2 regions of the Mesorhizobium sp. BR1-1-13 genome follow, and region 2 is predicted to be linked to the other one. Evidence: predicted binding sites of a transcription regulator. Region 2 holds the regulator's gene; the other holds the start of a gene.
The links. The regulator LexA, encoded in region 2, represses DNA repair genes until DNA is damaged. The targets are predictions, from matches to a motif close to TGTTCNNNNTGTGTTCNG.
Positions count from the first base shown of each region.

Region 1: LB533_RS04120 (DNA recombination protein RmuC) is a predicted target of LexA. The motif match lies at 5,260-5,277, and genes of this name have one in related genera.

Region 1 is NZ_JAIUIH010000001.1:829,663-837,678, forward strand. Features, by position in the region: gene LB533_RS04085 (2-dehydropantoate 2-reductase) at 1-518, opposite strand, end outside; gene dapE (succinyl-diaminopimelate desuccinylase) at 648-1,841, shown strand; gene LB533_RS04095 (transporter) at 1,847-2,476, shown strand; gene truA (tRNA pseudouridine(38-40) synthase TruA) at 2,464-3,213, opposite strand; gene LB533_RS04105 (GNAT family N-acetyltransferase) at 3,231-3,737, opposite strand; gene fmt (methionyl-tRNA formyltransferase) at 3,734-4,669, opposite strand; gene def (peptide deformylase) at 4,676-5,206, opposite strand; gene LB533_RS04120 (DNA recombination protein RmuC) at 5,310-6,596, shown strand; gene LB533_RS04125 (GFA family protein) at 6,617-7,021, opposite strand; gene LB533_RS04130 (cation diffusion facilitator family transporter) at 7,284-8,016, opposite strand, start outside.
Region 2 is NZ_JAIUIH010000010.1:102,904-110,919, reverse strand. Features, by position in the region: gene lpxB (lipid-A-disaccharide synthase) at 1-588, shown strand, start outside; gene gltA (citrate synthase) at 662-1,990, opposite strand; gene gltX (glutamate--tRNA ligase) at 2,174-3,598, opposite strand; gene LB533_RS22005 (ComEC/Rec2 family competence protein) at 3,702-6,152, shown strand; gene lexA (transcriptional repressor LexA) at 6,146-6,886, opposite strand; gene LB533_RS21995 (TetR/AcrR family transcriptional regulator) at 7,352-8,016, shown strand, end outside.

The sequences.
Region 1 (8,016 bases), on a different contig from region 2:
ACGCCGAGAAGGCTGATCAGACCGGCATCACTGTCCTCGATCATGACCTTGCCGTTGCTGGCGCGGTGGACACGCAGCGGCAATTCGCCGTCGACCGATTGCACGACATTGAACGGCACCATGCCGGCCAGCACTGGTCGCCCGCCGACACCGGCGCGCAGCCGGTCGGCATTGTCGATGCCGTTCTGCAGGCTCACCACCACGACGTCAGGCGGGGCATGTGCGGCGACGAGCGCAGCCATGTCCCGCGTCGCGCCGCTCTTGACGGTGACCAGGATCACGTCCGCCTGCGGCAAGGCGGCGGCTGGATCGGTGGTGACGGCAAGCGCTTGCGGCTCGAGGCCCCGGTCGCGGCCCTCAAGGTTGCTGACCCGCAATCCGCCTTGCCGCAGCGCCGCCTCGATGCGCGGCCGGGCCAGCAGAATCACCTTGCGCCCGGCGAGCGCCAGGCAGCCGCCGGCATAGCAGCCGATGTTGCCGGCACCGGCAATGACGATTCTCTTGTCCCCGTTTGCCATCCTGTCGCTCCGCACCGGGCCCGCGACTATACGACATGAAAACCATAATGTCGGCGGTATCGCCGGTCATAGGACTGGCCCTTACGTCTGGCCGTGACAGGCCTTCAGCTTTCGACTATCGCTTTTGCCATGACGCTGCCGACCGATCCCGCCGCAAACCTCGCCGCCCTCATCCGTTGCGCCTCCGTGACGCCAGCCGAAGGCGGTGCGCTGACCGCGTTGCAGACGATGCTGGAACCGCTCGGCTTCCTCGTCGATCGCCCGGTGTTTTCGGAAGACGGCACGCCCGATATCGAGAACCTTTATGCCAGGCGCTCCGGCAATGGCCCTCATCTGATGTTCGCCGGACACACCGACGTGGTGCCGGTCGGTGACGAAGCCGCCTGGACGCATCCGCCCTTCGGCGCCGAGATCGCCAATGGCGAGATGTATGGCCGGGGTGCGGTCGACATGAAGGGCGGCATCGCCTGTTTCATCGCCGCGATAGCGCGCCATGTCGAGACGAATGGCGGTCCGAAGGGCTCGGTCTCGCTGCTGATCACCGGCGACGAGGAAGGCCCGGCCATCAACGGCACCACGAAGCTGCTCGAATGGGCGGCTTCCAGGGGCGAGAAATGGGACGCATCGATCGTCGGCGAGCCGACCAACCCGTCTGCGCTCGGCGACATGATAAAAATCGGCCGGCGCGGCTCGCTGTCGGGCGGCGTCACCGTCAATGGCCGCCAGGGCCATGTCGCCTATCCCTTGCTTGCCGACAATCCGGTACGCGGGCTGATGAGCTTGGTCGACGCTTTGCTGCATCCCGTCTTCGATGAGGGCACGAAGGATTTCCAGCCGACCAATCTGGAGGTGACATCCATCGACGTAGGCAACCCGGCCACAAACGTCATTCCAGCCAAGGCAACCGCCACCTTCAACATCCGCTTCAATGACAGCTGGACCGCCGAGACCATACAGGCCGAAATCCACAACCGTCTCGACCAGGCGGCGGGCCGCAAGAAATACCGGCCCGGCAAGGAGATGCCGGTCGACTACGAACTCGTCTGGCGCGACAGGCCGAGCCATGTCTTCCTGACCCGCGACGACAGGCTGATCGAGACATTGAGCGGCTCGGTCAAGACGGTAGTCGGCAGAGCGCCGGCGCTGTCCACCTCCGGCGGCACGTCGGATGCGCGCTTCATCAAGGACTATTGCCCGGTGGTCGAATTTGGCCTGGTCGGCAAGACCATGCACATGGTCGACGAGCGCGTCGCCCTTGCCGATCTCGAGACGCTGACGCAAATCTATCAGCGCTTCATCGAAGACTGGTTCGGACAGGACTGAGCAGCATGCTTTCGGCGGACGAGACCCAAGTTTCGCTGACCGGCGCCTGGCGACTGATGCTCGGCAGGGCCGATGGCCTGCGTCTGCTCGACCTGTCTGCCGATGGTTTCTGGAATTCCTTTTTCGCCATCGTCGTCGCGGCGCCGGCATTGATCGTCGGCTGGGTCGGCATCGCCAACGAGATCGGCGATCCCGATGCCTTCGCGGGCCGCTTCAGCATGCTGTTGCGGCTGGCGACAGTCGATATCGGTTCCTGGGTGCTGCCACTGGTCGCACTCGCTCTGGTCGCGCCGCGCGCCGGCATCGGCGGGCGCTTCGTGCATTATGTGGTGGCCTCGAACTGGGCTTCGGCCATCACCGCCTGGCTGATGCTGCCGTCCGCGCTGATCAGGCTTTTCCTGACCTCGGCGAGCCAGATCTCCAGCCTTGTGTCGCTGCTGTTGTTCGCGCTCTCGATGGTGCTGACCTGGCGCATGACCAACGCGACCATCGGCAGAGGTGCCGCAATCGGGACCGCTGTCTTCGTCGGCATGTTCATCGCTTCGCTGATCGTGCTGTTCGGGCTGCAGGCGCTGCTTGGAATCACGGTTCCGGACACCGGAGCTCAGAACCTTTCGGGACTCTATCCGGGATAATCGACGCCGACCAGAAAAAGTCCGTCGGGCGGAGCCACCTGGCCGCAGGCGGCGCGGTCGTGCGCCTCGAGCGCCGCCTTGAGGTCGCCGGCCGTCCATGCGCCTTCGCCGACGCGCTTGAGCGAGCCGACCATCGAGCGCACCTGGTTGTGCAGGAAGGAACGCGCCGAGGCTCTGACTTCGATCATGTCGCCCGAACGGCTGACGTCAAGACGGTCGAGCGTGCGCACCGGGCTCTCGGCCTGGCATTGCGTGGAACGGAAGGTGGTGAAATCGTGCCGTCCGAGCAGCACTTTGGCGGCTTCGTGCATGGCAGCGGCGTCGAGCTGCTTCGGCACCCACCAGACCTTGCCCTTTTCCAGGGCCGAGGGCGCGCGCCGGTTGAGGATGCGGTAGAGATAGTGGCGGCCGATGGCCGAGAAGCGGGCATCGAAGCCGTCGACGACGGTCGTGGCTTTCAAGATCGCGATGCGATTGCCGGCGGCCTGCAGATGCGCGTTGACGGCATCGCGCACTTTGTCGTCCGGCCAGGCCTTGGCGAGATCGACATGCGCCACCTGGGCCGTCGCATGCACGCCCGCATCGGTACGGCCGGCAGCGCGCAAGCGGACCTGTTGGCCGCAGAATTTTTCGATCGCCTGCTCGATCGCCTGCTGCACCGAAGGCTGGTCCGCCTGGTGCTGCCAGCCGGCAAACAGGCTGCCGTCATATTCGATGTCGAGGCGAAAACGCGGCATGCCGGGCGGCTATACGCCTAGGCGGCGAGTTCGGTGAAGGCCGAGGCGTAGACCAGCCGACCGGCTTCAGGAGCGTCGCCCCAGGCCAGCGCCTGCAGCGCCTCGCCCTGGTAGTCGCTCTCGAAGCCTTCGGCGCGCGCATGGCTGTAGCCGAAACGGCTGTAGTAGGTGGGGTCGCCCAGCACCACGGCCAGCGTCTCGCCGGCGTCGCGCAGGCGGATGTGAGCCTCGCGGATCAGCGCGCCGCCAATGCCGGTGCCGTGAAACGACGGCTCCACCGCCAGCGGCGCCAGTGCCACCGCCGGGAAATCCTTGCCGCCGGCGCGGACGAAAAGACGCGAAAACAGGATGTGGCCAACCGCTTGCCCGTCTTCTTCCGCCACCAGTTCGACAACGGCGTCGCCGCCGGAAACCAGCGCGTCAACCAGCCCGGCTTCCGCCTGCTGGCCGAAAGCGTGTTCCTCGACGAGGCGGATGGCCTCGCGATCCCGCGGCGTCGCCGCGCGTATCGACATCATGCTCATGACAATTTCATTCCTTTTTCGATCTTGGTCCCGCGCAGGAATTCTTGCGCGGCGGCGGGCCTTCCGCCCGCCCGTTGAACTTCGACCAGCCGGATCGCGCCCGCTCCGCAGGCGACCGTCAGGCGGTCGTCGAGAATTCCTCCCGGTTCGCCCACGCCTTGCGCAAGCGTCGAGCGAAGCAGTTTCAGCCGTTCCGCCCGGCCACCAATTTCAACCTCGCACCAGGCGCCGGGGAAGGGCGACAGGCCGCGAATGTTATTGTGGACTTCGGCCGCGGGCCGCGTCCAATCCACGTGCGTATCGGATTTATCGATCTTTTTGGCGTAGGTCACCCCCTCAACCGGTTGGGCGGTGAATGCCAGGCTATTCCTTTCCAGCCGGGCCAGCGCTTCCACTATCAGTGCGGCGCTGACGCTCATCAATCGATCATGCAGATCGCCGGCGGTCATATCGGGTTCGATGACGCATTTTTCAACCAGCCCCACTGGGCCGGTGTCGAGGCCTTCTTCCATGCGCATGACCATCATGCCGGTTTCGCTGTCGCCCGCCATGATCGCCCGTTGGATGGGCGCCGCACCGCGCCACCGCGGCAACAGTGACGCATGGCCGTTGATGCAGCCCAGTCGCGCCGCCTCGAGAACCGCCCTGGGCAAAAGCAGGCCGTAAGCCACGACCACCCCAATATCGGCTTGCAGCGCGCGAAAAGCTGCCTGTTCGGCCTCGCCCTTGAGCGACGTCGGCGTGCGCGTCTCGATGCCTAGCCGTTCCGCCTCGCGCTGTATCGGCGACGGCGTCAGCTCCAGGCCGCGCCGTCCGGCGGCCCGCGGCGGCTGCGTGTAGACGGCCGCAATCTCATGTCCGGCCTTGGCAACCGCGCGCAACGTCGGCACCGAAAACTCCGGCGTGCCCATGAAGATGACGCGAAGGGGCATTGTCCCCTATCCCACCAGCTTGCCCGGAGCCTTGTCCTTGGCCAGCTTCTTGAACTTCTTCACCACCATGTCGCGCTTCAGCTTCGAAATGTGGTCGATGAACAGCACGCCGTTGAGATGGTCGATCTCATGCTGCAGGCAGGTTGCCATCAGCCCCTCGGCCTCCATCTCCTGCAGCTTGCCGTCGCGGTCGAGATACTTGACCCGCACGGAAGCCGGGCGTTCGACCTCGGCATAATAGTCGGGGATGGACAGACAGCCTTCCTCGTAGACGGAGCGCTGGTCGGCGCTTTCCAGGATTTCTGGGTTGATGAAGACATGCGGCGCCGGCGTCTCGTCCTCCTTGGCGAGGTCGATCACCAGCATGCGCAGCGGCTCGCCGATCTGGATCGCCGCCAGCCCGATCCCCGGCGCGTCATACATGGTCGCCAGCATGTCGTCGGCCAGTTTGCGCAAGGGCGCATCGACGCGCTCCACCGGCTTGGAAACCTGGCGCAGGATGGGGTCGGGAAGGATGATGAGCGGCTTGATCGGCATGGCGTCTCACCTAAGACCTTGAATAAAGGGCGTCAACCGGTGCGCGGGGGGATTGTTCACGTTTTGATCTGTGCTGGCCGACCGAATCGTCTATGCTGTGCGCATGAACGACCTGACGTCCATCCTTTCAGAGCCTGTCGCCCGGCTTGGCGCGACCACGATCACGCTCGGCCATGCGCTGGCTTTCGGCACCATTTTGTTTCTTGGCCTGTTCGTGGCGCTTGTCGTCGCGCTGTGGCGCTCGGCCAAGGCGCGCGCCGCTGCCGCTGCCGAAGCCGCCGACCATGCCCGCGACGCCGAGGCGCGGATGGCCGGCATATTGCAAAGCCAAGCTGAGATGCAGGGCCGCATGGGCGCCATCGCGGAAGTCTTCGGCGCGCGGCAGGCGGAACTGACGCAGTCGATCGGCCAGCGCCTCGACGCCATGACTGGCCGCCTCGGCCAGACCATGACCGAGCAGACCAGATCCACGCATGAGAGCCTGGCCAAGTTGCAGGAACGGCTGGCCGTCATCGACACCGCGCAAGGCAATATCCAGTCGCTCGCCGGCCAGGTCGTGCAATTGCAGGCGATCCTCTCCAACAAGCAGACGCGCGGCGCCTTCGGCCAGTCGCGCATGGAAGCGATCGTCGCCGACGGCCTGCCGCACGGCGCCTACGAATTCCAGGCGACCTTGTCCAACGGCAGCCGGCCCGATTGCCTGGTGCGCATGCCCAACGGCGCGCCGGCGCTTGCCGTCGACGCCAAGTTTCCGCTGGAAGCCTGGAACGCCATCCGCGCCGCCGAAGGCGCCGAACAGCAGAAGGTCGCGGCGCAGGCCTTCCGCCGCGACATCGAGGTGCATATCCGCGATATCGCGGAAAAATACCTGATCCAGGGCGAGACGCAGGATACCGCCTTCATGTTCGTGCCGTCGGAATCGGTGTTTGCCGAGATCCACGAAAATTTCGAGGCGGTGGTGCAGAAGGCGCACCGCGCCCGCGTCGTCATCGTCTCGCCGTCGCTCCTGATGCTGTCGATCCAGGTCATCCAGGCGATCCTGAAGGATGCCCGCATGCGCGAGCAGGCACACCTGATCCAGGGCGAGGTGATCCGGCTGATGGAGGACGTTTCGCGTGTCGACGAGCGGGTGCGTAAATTGCAGGGCCATTTTGCCCAGTCGGCCAAGGATATAGACGACATCCTCGTCTCGACGTCGAAGGTGACCAAGCGCGGCCAGAAGATCGAAGCGCTGGAATTCGGCGCGCAGCCCGGTGGCGATGTCGGCCCGGACATCGCGTCACCAGCCCCTGCGAAGCCGGAACCCGGCCCTCGCGTTGTCGATTCCCCGCGCGTTGCCGATTCAAAGACCGGCCAGCTCAGGCTGAGGGTGGTCGAAGGCGACGACTGAGGCGCCGCACCGGACCGGCGCTACTGCTCCTCCACTGTGGTCATGCCGTGAAATTCGGGTAGCCAATGAAGCGCCGAGCGGTGCCATTTTTGCAGTGTCGGAATCAAATCCTGGCGTTGCCGCGCGGTTCCCACGCGAATGCCGTAGACCTTTGGGCCATCTCCGACCGACGTGGCGTAAAGGTGCGAGCCGCAGTCGGCGCAAAAGGCCTGGACGCGCCTGGCGCCGCTTGCCACGGTCTTGATGTAGACTTTCGGTGTACCCTTTGTGATCCGGTAGTGATCTTCAGGCGCCGGAACGGTGACACGAAAGGCCGTACCGGTCAGCTGTTGGCAATCGGTACAATGGCAGATCGACGTCTTTTCCGGCTCGACCTCCGCCTCATAGGTGATGGCGCCACAATGGCAGCCGCCGTCGATCTTCATAATCGTCCTCCAAAATTCGATCGGCTGATCCTAGAGCAATTCCAGGAAAAGTGTGTACGGTTTTCCCAGGAAAGCGCGTAGCGCTTTCCTATGGAATGCGCAAAAACAAAGACATAGAGCGGTTCGCCGTCTCCGTGAAACGGTGAACTGCTCTGGCGGGGCAGCGGCGCAGCGGCGCAGCGGCGCAAGGCAACGACGCGACGCTGATCCAGAGGCATGATCCCGAGGCGTGGGACGCGGGTTTCGAGCCTATGCTCAAAGTCTACTCGGATGCTGATTCGATCAGCTTGCGTCGCTGTTCCCAGGTGCCTGACGTCTGCGGCTTGACGAACAGCCGGGTGATCTCGGGCATTTCCTTCCTCAGCCGCGCTTCGAGGCGCTCCACGCAGGCTTCGATTTCCGGCGCCGACAGATGGTCCTCGAATTCGATGCTCAGGCCGGCAACGATCTCTTCCGGCCCCAGGTGGACCGTGAGCACGCCGTTTGCCCGCTGCACCGCCGGATCCTGCTGGGCGATCGCCAGCACTTCTTTCTGTACCGCGGGCGAAGCAGGCTCGCCGATGAGCAGCCCCTTGCTCTCGCGCGCCAGGAAGGCCGCGGTCGCACCCAGGATCAGAGCAATGCCGATCGAGGCGGCGCCGTCCAGTTCCGGCATCTCGAAAATCTCCGCCGCCGATATGCCGGCAAAGGCGACGATCAGGCCGAGAAGCGCGGCACTGTCCTCGAACAGCACTGTGTAGACGCTTGGATCTTTGCTCGATTGCACGGCCTGCAGCCAGCCCTGCTGGCCCTTCTGCCGGCGGAATTCCCTCAGCGCCACCAGCCATGAACTGCCCTCGAACAGAAACGACAGGCCGAGCACGATGTAGTTGACCCTGACATTGGCGGCCGGTTCGGGCGCAATGATGTGCGTCACGCCTTCGTAGAAGGATACGCCGGCGCCGAGCGCGAAGACGAGAAGCGCCACGATGAAGCTCCAGAAGTAGAGCTCGCGG
Region 2 (8,016 bases):
CTGCTTGTGCTGCCCGGCTCGCGACGCAGCGAAGTGCGGCGGCTGCTCGAGCCGTTTGGGGAGACCGTGTCGATGCTGCGGGCACGCGGGCATCGCCTGCGGCTGATGTTGCCGACCGTGCCGCATGTCGCCGATGTCGTGCGCTCCGCGGTCGCTCGCTGGGACGAGAAACCAGAGATCATCCTCGACGCTGAGCGAAAGTGGCAGGCCTTCGGCAAGGCCGACGCGGCGCTGATTGCGTCCGGCACGGTTTCGCTTGAATTGGCGCTGTCCGATGTGCCGATGATCTCCTGCTACCGGCTGGACCCTGTTGCGCGCATCGTGGCGCCATATCTCGTTTCGGTCTGGTCGGCGCTGCTGCCCAATCTGATATCGGACCGGGCGCTGATCCCGGAATTCTACAACGAGTATGTCAAGCCGAACAATCTGGCCCGCCAGCTCGAAGCGCTGTTCGCCGACACAGGCATGCGCAGATGGCAGAAGGACGGGTTCGCCGAGATCGCGCGGCGCATGACAACCGCCAAGCCGTCAGGCGACATCGCCGCGCAGGTGGTGATGGGGTACATCAAAAGAGTGAGTAGTGAGTAGTGAGTAGTGAGTAGTGAGTAGGAAATGCCGCTCTTTTCCCTACTGACTACTGACTACTCACTACTGCCTTATCCTACCGCTTCGCGATCGGCACGTAATCTCGCTCCGGCGCGCCGGTGTAGAGCTGGCGGGGGCGGCCGATCTTCTGGCGCGGATCCTCGATCATCTCCTTCCACTGCGCGATCCAGCCGACGGTACGGGCGACCGCGAACAGCACGGTGAACATGGTGGTGGGGAAGCCCAGCGCCTTCAGCGTGATGCCGGAGTAGAAGTCGACATTGGGATAGAGCTTCTTCTCGATGAAGTAGGGATCGGTGAGCGCGATCTTCTCCAGTTCCATGGCGATGTCGAGCAGCGGATCGTCCTTGATGCCGAGCTCGCCCAGCACTTCGTGCGCGGTCTTCTGCATGATCTTGGCGCGCGGATCGTAGTTCTTGTAGACACGGTGGCCAAAACCCATCAGCCGGAACGGATCGTCCTTGTCCTTGGCGCGGGCGATGAATTCGGGAATGTGATCGACATGGCCGATCTCGCCCAGCATGTTCAGCGCCGCTTCGTTGGCGCCGCCATGCGCCGGACCCCACAGGCAGGCGATGCCGGCGGCGATGCAGGCAAACGGATTGGCGCCCGACGAGCCGGCGAGCCGCACGGTCGAAGTCGAGGCGTTCTGCTCGTGGTCGGCGTGCAGGATGAAGATGCGTTCCATGGCGCGTGCCAAGACCGGGTTGATCTTGTATTCCTCGCAGGGCACGGCAAAGCACATATGCAGGAAGTTGGCGGCGAAATTCAGCTCGTTCTTCGGGTAAATGAAGGGCTGGCCGATATGGTATTTGTAGGCCATCGCCGCAATGGTCGGCATCTTGGCGATCAGCCGCATCGACGCGACCATGCGCTGGTAAGGGTCGGATATGTCGGTGGAGTCGTGGTAGAAGGCCGACAGCGCGCCAACCACGCCGCACATCACCGCCATCGGATGCGCATCGCGGCGGAAGCCGGTGAAGAAGCGCGACATCTGCTCATGCACCATGGTGTGGCGCGTCACGCGGTAGTCGAAATCGTCCTTCTGCGCCTTGGTCGGCAGTTCGCCATAGAGCAGGAGATAGCAGACTTCCAGGAAGTCGCCATGTTCGGCCAACTGGTCGATCGGATAGCCGCGATGCAGGAGGATGCCGGCGTCGCCATCGATGAAGGTGATCTCGGACTCGCAGCTTGCCGTCGAAGTGAAGCCGGGATCGTAGGTGAAGGCGCCGGTGGTGCTGTAGAGCGTGGCGATATCGATGACGTCAGGCCCGACCGAACCGCTTCGCACCTTGAATTCGTGCGTCTTGCCGGCGAATTCCAGCTTTGCCGTGGCTTCCTGGGTCTTGCCGCCCAGTTCCCGTCTTGTCGCAGCTTCGGTCATTGCAAACTCCTTCTTGTTTCCTCATGCCGGCAAAGGCAAATTCTGCAAAGCGACACGTCGAAGTCACCGAATGCGCGTATTTCGCGACCGCATTTTAGGGGGTGCGTGCCAGATTGGGCCAAGGCCCAATGTTGCACTGCGAAACGCGCCTTTCAATGCCAATCTTCTTGGGCCAGATCGCTCCTAATCGATTTGATCCGCGATGCGCGCCAGGCTCTCCTCGCGACCAAGTACGGCGAGAACGTCGAACACGCCGGGCGAGGTGCTCTTGCCGGTCAAGGCGGCGCGCAAGGGCTGGGCGACGGCGCCGAGCTTGTGGCCGCCGGCCGTCGCATAGTCGCGGATCGCGGCTTCAGCCGAGGCCGCCGTCCAGTCGCCTGAAACCGCCTTGAGGGCGTCGTGAGCGCCACGCAGAACCTTGCGCGCATCGTCATTGAGCAGCAGGGCTGCCTTCTCGTCGATCGGCAACGGCCGCGCGACAAACAGGAAGGCTGCGCCGTCGACAAGCTCGACCAGCGTCTTGGCGCGCTCCTTCAGCCCCGGCAACGCTGCCAGCAACTGCGCCCTGTTCCTGTCGTCGAGGCGTGCGGCCATCGCCGGGCCGCCCTCGAGATAGGGCAGGGTGGCGATGAAGATGTCGAACAGCTCGGCATCGTCCATGCGGCGCATATGGACGCCGTTCAGCGCCTCGAGCTTGGCGAAATCGAAGCGGGCGGCGCCCTTGTTCACGTCGCCGATGTCGAACCAGGCGATCATGTCCTGGATCGACATGATCTCGTCGTCGCCGTGGCTCCAGCCGAGCCGAGCCAGATAGTTCAGCAGCGCTTCGGGCAGGTAGCCCATGGCGCGGTAGGCCTCCACGCCCAGCGCGCCGTGCCGCTTCGACAGCTTGGCGCCGTCGGCGCCGTGGATCAGCGGTATGTGCGACATTGAAGGCACATCCCAGCCCATGGCGTTGTAGATCACGGTCTGGCGGGCGGCATTGGTCAGGTGGTCGTCGCCGCGGATGATGTGGGTGACGCCCATGTCGTGGTCGTCGACGACGACGGCATGCATGTAGGTCGGATTGCCATCCGAGCGCAGGATGATGAAGTCGTCCAGATCCTTGTTGGGAAAGCGCACGTCGCCCTGGACACGGTCATGCACCACCGTCTCGCCCTTGGTCGGCGCCTTGATGCGGATCGCGCCCTTGACGCCAGGAGGCGCCTGCGAAGGGTCGCGGTCACGCCAGCTTCCGTCATAGCGCGGCGGCAGGCCCTTGGCCCTGGCCGCCTCGCGCATTGCCTCAAGCTCGGCAGGAGTCTCGTAGCTGTAATAGGCCTTGCCCATGCGCACCAGCTCCTCGGCCACCTCGCGATGGCGCGGCGCGCGCTCGAACTGCGAGACGGCCTCGCCGTCCCAGCCAAGACCGAGCCAGGAAAGGCCGTCCAGGATGGCGGCCGTTGCCGCATCGGTGGAGCGCTCGCGGTCGGTGTCCTCGATGCGCAGCAGCATAGTACCGCCGGTGTGCCTGGCGTAGAGCCAGTTGAAGAGCGCCGTACGCGCGCCGCCAATGTGCAGGTAGCCGGTGGGCGAGGGGGCAAAACGGGTGACAACCTTGTCGGACATACAACTCTCGGGAAACGTCTGGAGCGAGGTGCGGATCACGCGCACTTTCGCGCGTCGCGCGTTCATGTAGCATAGGGTGTCGAGGGCGCAAGGGGCAGACCCGATGGCTGGAGCGGGCCGGGGCGCGGAGGAAGGCGAGGACGTCGTTACCGGCGTCAGCGAACGCTCTCTCTTTGTCATGCCCGCGCCGGCCTCATTGCCGCTGGCGCCGTCGCCCTTACAGCAGCCCGGCAAGTCGATGCCGCCGGATGTTTCCGCGCCGCCTGGCGTCCCTGCTGTCCGCGCGGCCTCGCGCCTGCGCCGGGAGTTCGGTCGTGCTTCATGGCCTCGCCTGCGCAACGGCGTGGCCAGAGCCGCCGAGCTCGAACTCGATCGGGGCATAGCCTTCCTGCTCGTCCCGGTGTTCCTGGCGTGCGGATCGATTGCCTATTTTTCGTTGGCGGCGGAGCCGGGCTTTGCCAAGCCCGTCGCGGTCGCGATCCTGATGGCACTGTGCGCGCTCGTTTCGCGCTCATGGCCGAAAACGCACCTGTGCTTCATGGCGGCGCTGTTGTGCGCGCTCGGCATGCTCGCCGGCAAAGTCGAGACTTGGCGGGCGGGAACGCGGATGCTGGGCTCGGAAATCTCCACGCAAGTGACCGGCCGCGTCGTTTCGGTCGACCAGATGGAGACCGGCCGCATCCGGCTGACCATCGACGTGACATCGACCGCGCGGCCGAAACTGCGCTACGCGCCGGAGCGCGTTCGCCTTTCGGCGCGCAAGGTGCCGGCTGAAGTGACCGCCGGGTCCCTCGTGACCGGCTATGCCAGGCTGTTGCCGCCAACCGGACCGGTGCGGCCGGACAGCTATGACTTTTCCTTCGACAGCTACTTCGCCGGCATCGGCGCCAGCGGCTTCTTTCTCGGCAACCCCAAAATCGTCTCGGCCGATGACAGGCCGCTGTTGGCTGGCCTTTCAGCCGCGATCGAGAGCGCTCGCGAAACCATTGCCGACCATATCAGAGGCAGCATCGGCGGCGCCGAGGGCGAGATCGCCGCGGCGCTGATCGTGGGTGTGCGTGCAGGTATTCCCGACGAGATCAACGAAGCGATGCGACGCACCGGCATCTATCACATCATTTCCATCTCCGGGCTGCACATGGCGCTGGTCGCCGGCACAGTCATGGGTCTGCTGCGCGGCGGCTTCGCCTTGTTCCCGAACTTCTCTTCCCGTCGGCCGGTCAAGAAATACGCGGCCGCAGCCGCCCTTTTCTCGATCGCTGCCTATCTCGTCATTTCAGGCGTCGTCGTTGCCGCCGAACGGAGTTTCATCATGCTGGCGGTGATGCTGATCGCCGTGCTGTTCGATCGTGCGGCACTCACCATGCGCAACCTGGCGATTTCGGCGATCGCCGTCATCGTGGTGTCGCCGCACGAGGTGGTAGGGCCGAGCTTCCAGATGTCGTTCGCCGCCACCGCGGCCCTGGTCGGCGCCTATGCCGGCTGGTCGGATCGCAAAGCCGACAAAGCGCGGACCCCGCCGCCGCAACGGACCTTGCCCGGCCTCCTGACGCGAAAACTGCTGCTGGCGACAGGTGGGCTGGCAATGACCTCGATCATCGCGGGAAGCGCCACGGCGCTTTTCGCCATCTGGCATTTCCAGCGCGTGTCGCCGCTCAGCCTGTTCGCCAATCTTGCAGTCATGCCGATCGTTTCCGTCGTGATGTTTCTTGCGGTTGCCAGTGCGCTGCTGATGCCGTTCGGGTTCGATGGACCATCGCTTTATCTGATGGGCAAGGGACTGACCGCGATGATCGCCATATCGGGATGGATCTCGCAACGCTCGCCGGTCGACGCGGTCGGGTTGATTTCGCAGCAATCCGTTCTTCTGGTGGCGATCGCCCTGGTCATCGCGACGATGGCCACGACATGGCTGCGGCTGGCGGCACTTCCCTTCGCGCTCGCCGGCCTGTTGACCGTCTCGGACACGCGCACGCCGGACGTGCTGATTTCGGAGGATGCCCGCTTGGTGGCGCTGCCGATCGGCGGCGGCGAGCTCGCGATCAACCGGGCGCGCCCGAACGAATTCACGGTCGACAACTGGAAACGCGCGCTGAAATCCGAAACCATCGTTGCGCCGGAGCTGTTCGGCAGCGGAGACGGACAGTTCGACATCTTCGATCCCGCGCAACTTCCGGCGGGAGCGCCTTTCTATTGTTTCACCGGCCTGTGCATGGCCCGGCATCCCTCCGGGGCGATCATTGCGCAGGTGGAGGATCGCAAGGATGCCTGGAGGGCCTGCGCCTATGCGGATCTGATCGTCATCAACGACCCCGGGGGCTACGACCCCTGCCACAATCCGCTGGTTCTCGTCATCACCAAGCGGCAGCTCGCTCGCAAGGGAAGTGCCGCCGTATTCTTCGACCAGCAATCGGCGACGGCACCGGCCCAGGTCAGCTTTGCCGTCGACAGGCCATATCGGCCCTGGCACGAACAGCGAAAATTTTCACGTGAGGCAAGGGGACTGCCGCCTTACCGTAAACCCGAAAAGCCCACCGCCGAACCCGCTCAGTAGCGCCTGATCAGTCCGACCAGCTTGCCTTGCACCTTGACCCTGTCCGGTCCGAAAATACGTGTTTCATAGGCCGGATTGGCGGCCTCAAGCGCAATCGAGGCGCCCTTGCGACGGAAGCGCTTCAGCGTCGCTTCCTCCTCGTCGACCAGGGCCACGACAATCTCGCCGGGACTTGCGGTGTCGGCGTTGCGGATGATGACCGTATCGCCGTCGAAGATGCCGGCCTCGATCATCGAATCGCCCTTGACCTCCAGCGCATAGTGCTCGCCGCCCATGATCATGTCCGGCGGCACCGAAATGGAATGCGTCTGATGTTGGATAGCGTCGATCGGCACGCCCGCAGCGATACGGCCCATGACCGGGATCGACACCGCTGAAACCGCGTCGTCGTCATTGCCGGCAGCGGGCAGACGCGAAGACGTCGCCGGCTTGATCTGCCGGCTAGGGCTGCCCTGTCCGAGGCTGCCCTGGATGACGCTCGGGGAGAACTTCTTTGCCGCGTTAAGACCCGGCGCGATCGAGTCCGGCAGGCGCAGCACCTCCAGTGCGCGCGCCCGGTTGGGCAGGCGGCGAATAAAGCCGCGCTCCTCCAACGCTGTGATCAGCCGATGAATTCCCGACTTGGAGGCGAGGTCCAGCGCTTCCTTCATCTCGTCGAAGGACGGCGGAATGCCGCTTTCCTTCAGCCGTTCATGGATGAACATCAAGAGTTCATGTTGCTTGCGCGTGAGCATGGCGGCCCCCAAAGGCATTGCACGAAGGGTCTGGAACCAGAATCAGAAAACAAACCCAGAACAAACACTATCTGTTCCAGTTGTGTTCCGCAACCATTTAAAGTTTAATGAATTTGTTAAGGCGGCGGAAACGAAACGCCCTCCCGCAGCCAGCATCCTGCCAACGCGATCCGTCGTCAATGCGCTCTCAGGCTCTTTGAAACTATTTTGGTTAATGGCCTGTGGCCCGGCCGATCTCCACTCTTGGTACAAGCCTGAAAACTGTGTGACCGGCAGGTGCCGGCTGCCTTTCGGGGCGGATCAAAATCTCCGCGGCTCGTGAACGAAACGAAACCAAAATGCCAACTTCCTGCCGGAAAGTGGCCAGACATCACCGGACGCGACGGGCTGCGTTCGTTCGCTCCTTGCTTCCCGTTCGCTTGACTAAACCGTATAATAATGTACGGTTTTCGAAGAGGAACACCAATGACCACGCCGAAGCAGGCCGCGCGACGCGAACGGATAGAGGAGGCCGCCTATGCGGTGCTCCGGGAAACCGGCTACAAAAGCGCCTCCCTGCTTGCCATCGCCAAGCGGGCATCGGCCTCGAACGAAACCCTTTACAACTGGTACGGCAACAAGCAGGTCCTGTTTCGATCCTTGATCGAAGCCAATGCGGGAGAAGCAAGGAAGCTGCTGGAGGACGCTCTTCACCAAGCGCGCGATCCACTCGAAACCCTGAATTCGCTCGGGCCAGTCCTGCTGACCCTTGTGACGGGCGACAAGGCGGTGGCGCTCAATCGCGCCGCAGCCGGCGACGTCAACGATACAGGCACGCTGGGCCAATCGATCGCGCAATTCGGCCGCAATACCATAATGCCGCTTGTCGGCGACCTGCTTCGAACCGCAAGTCGGGCCGGCCTGATCGCCTGTGACGATCCTGTCGAAGCCGCCGACATCTACATCAGTCTTTTGATCGGCGATCTCCAGGTTCGCCGGATCGTCGGGGTGCTCGAGGAGTTGCCTCGGCCGGAAATCGAGCAAAGATCGAACCGGGCGTTCACCCTGTTCTTGCGCCTCTATGCGGCCAGCCCTTGCCCCGGCGGCAAAACAGCCGGCCCGTTTCCGGGGCGCTCTTCTCACCGAGGAAC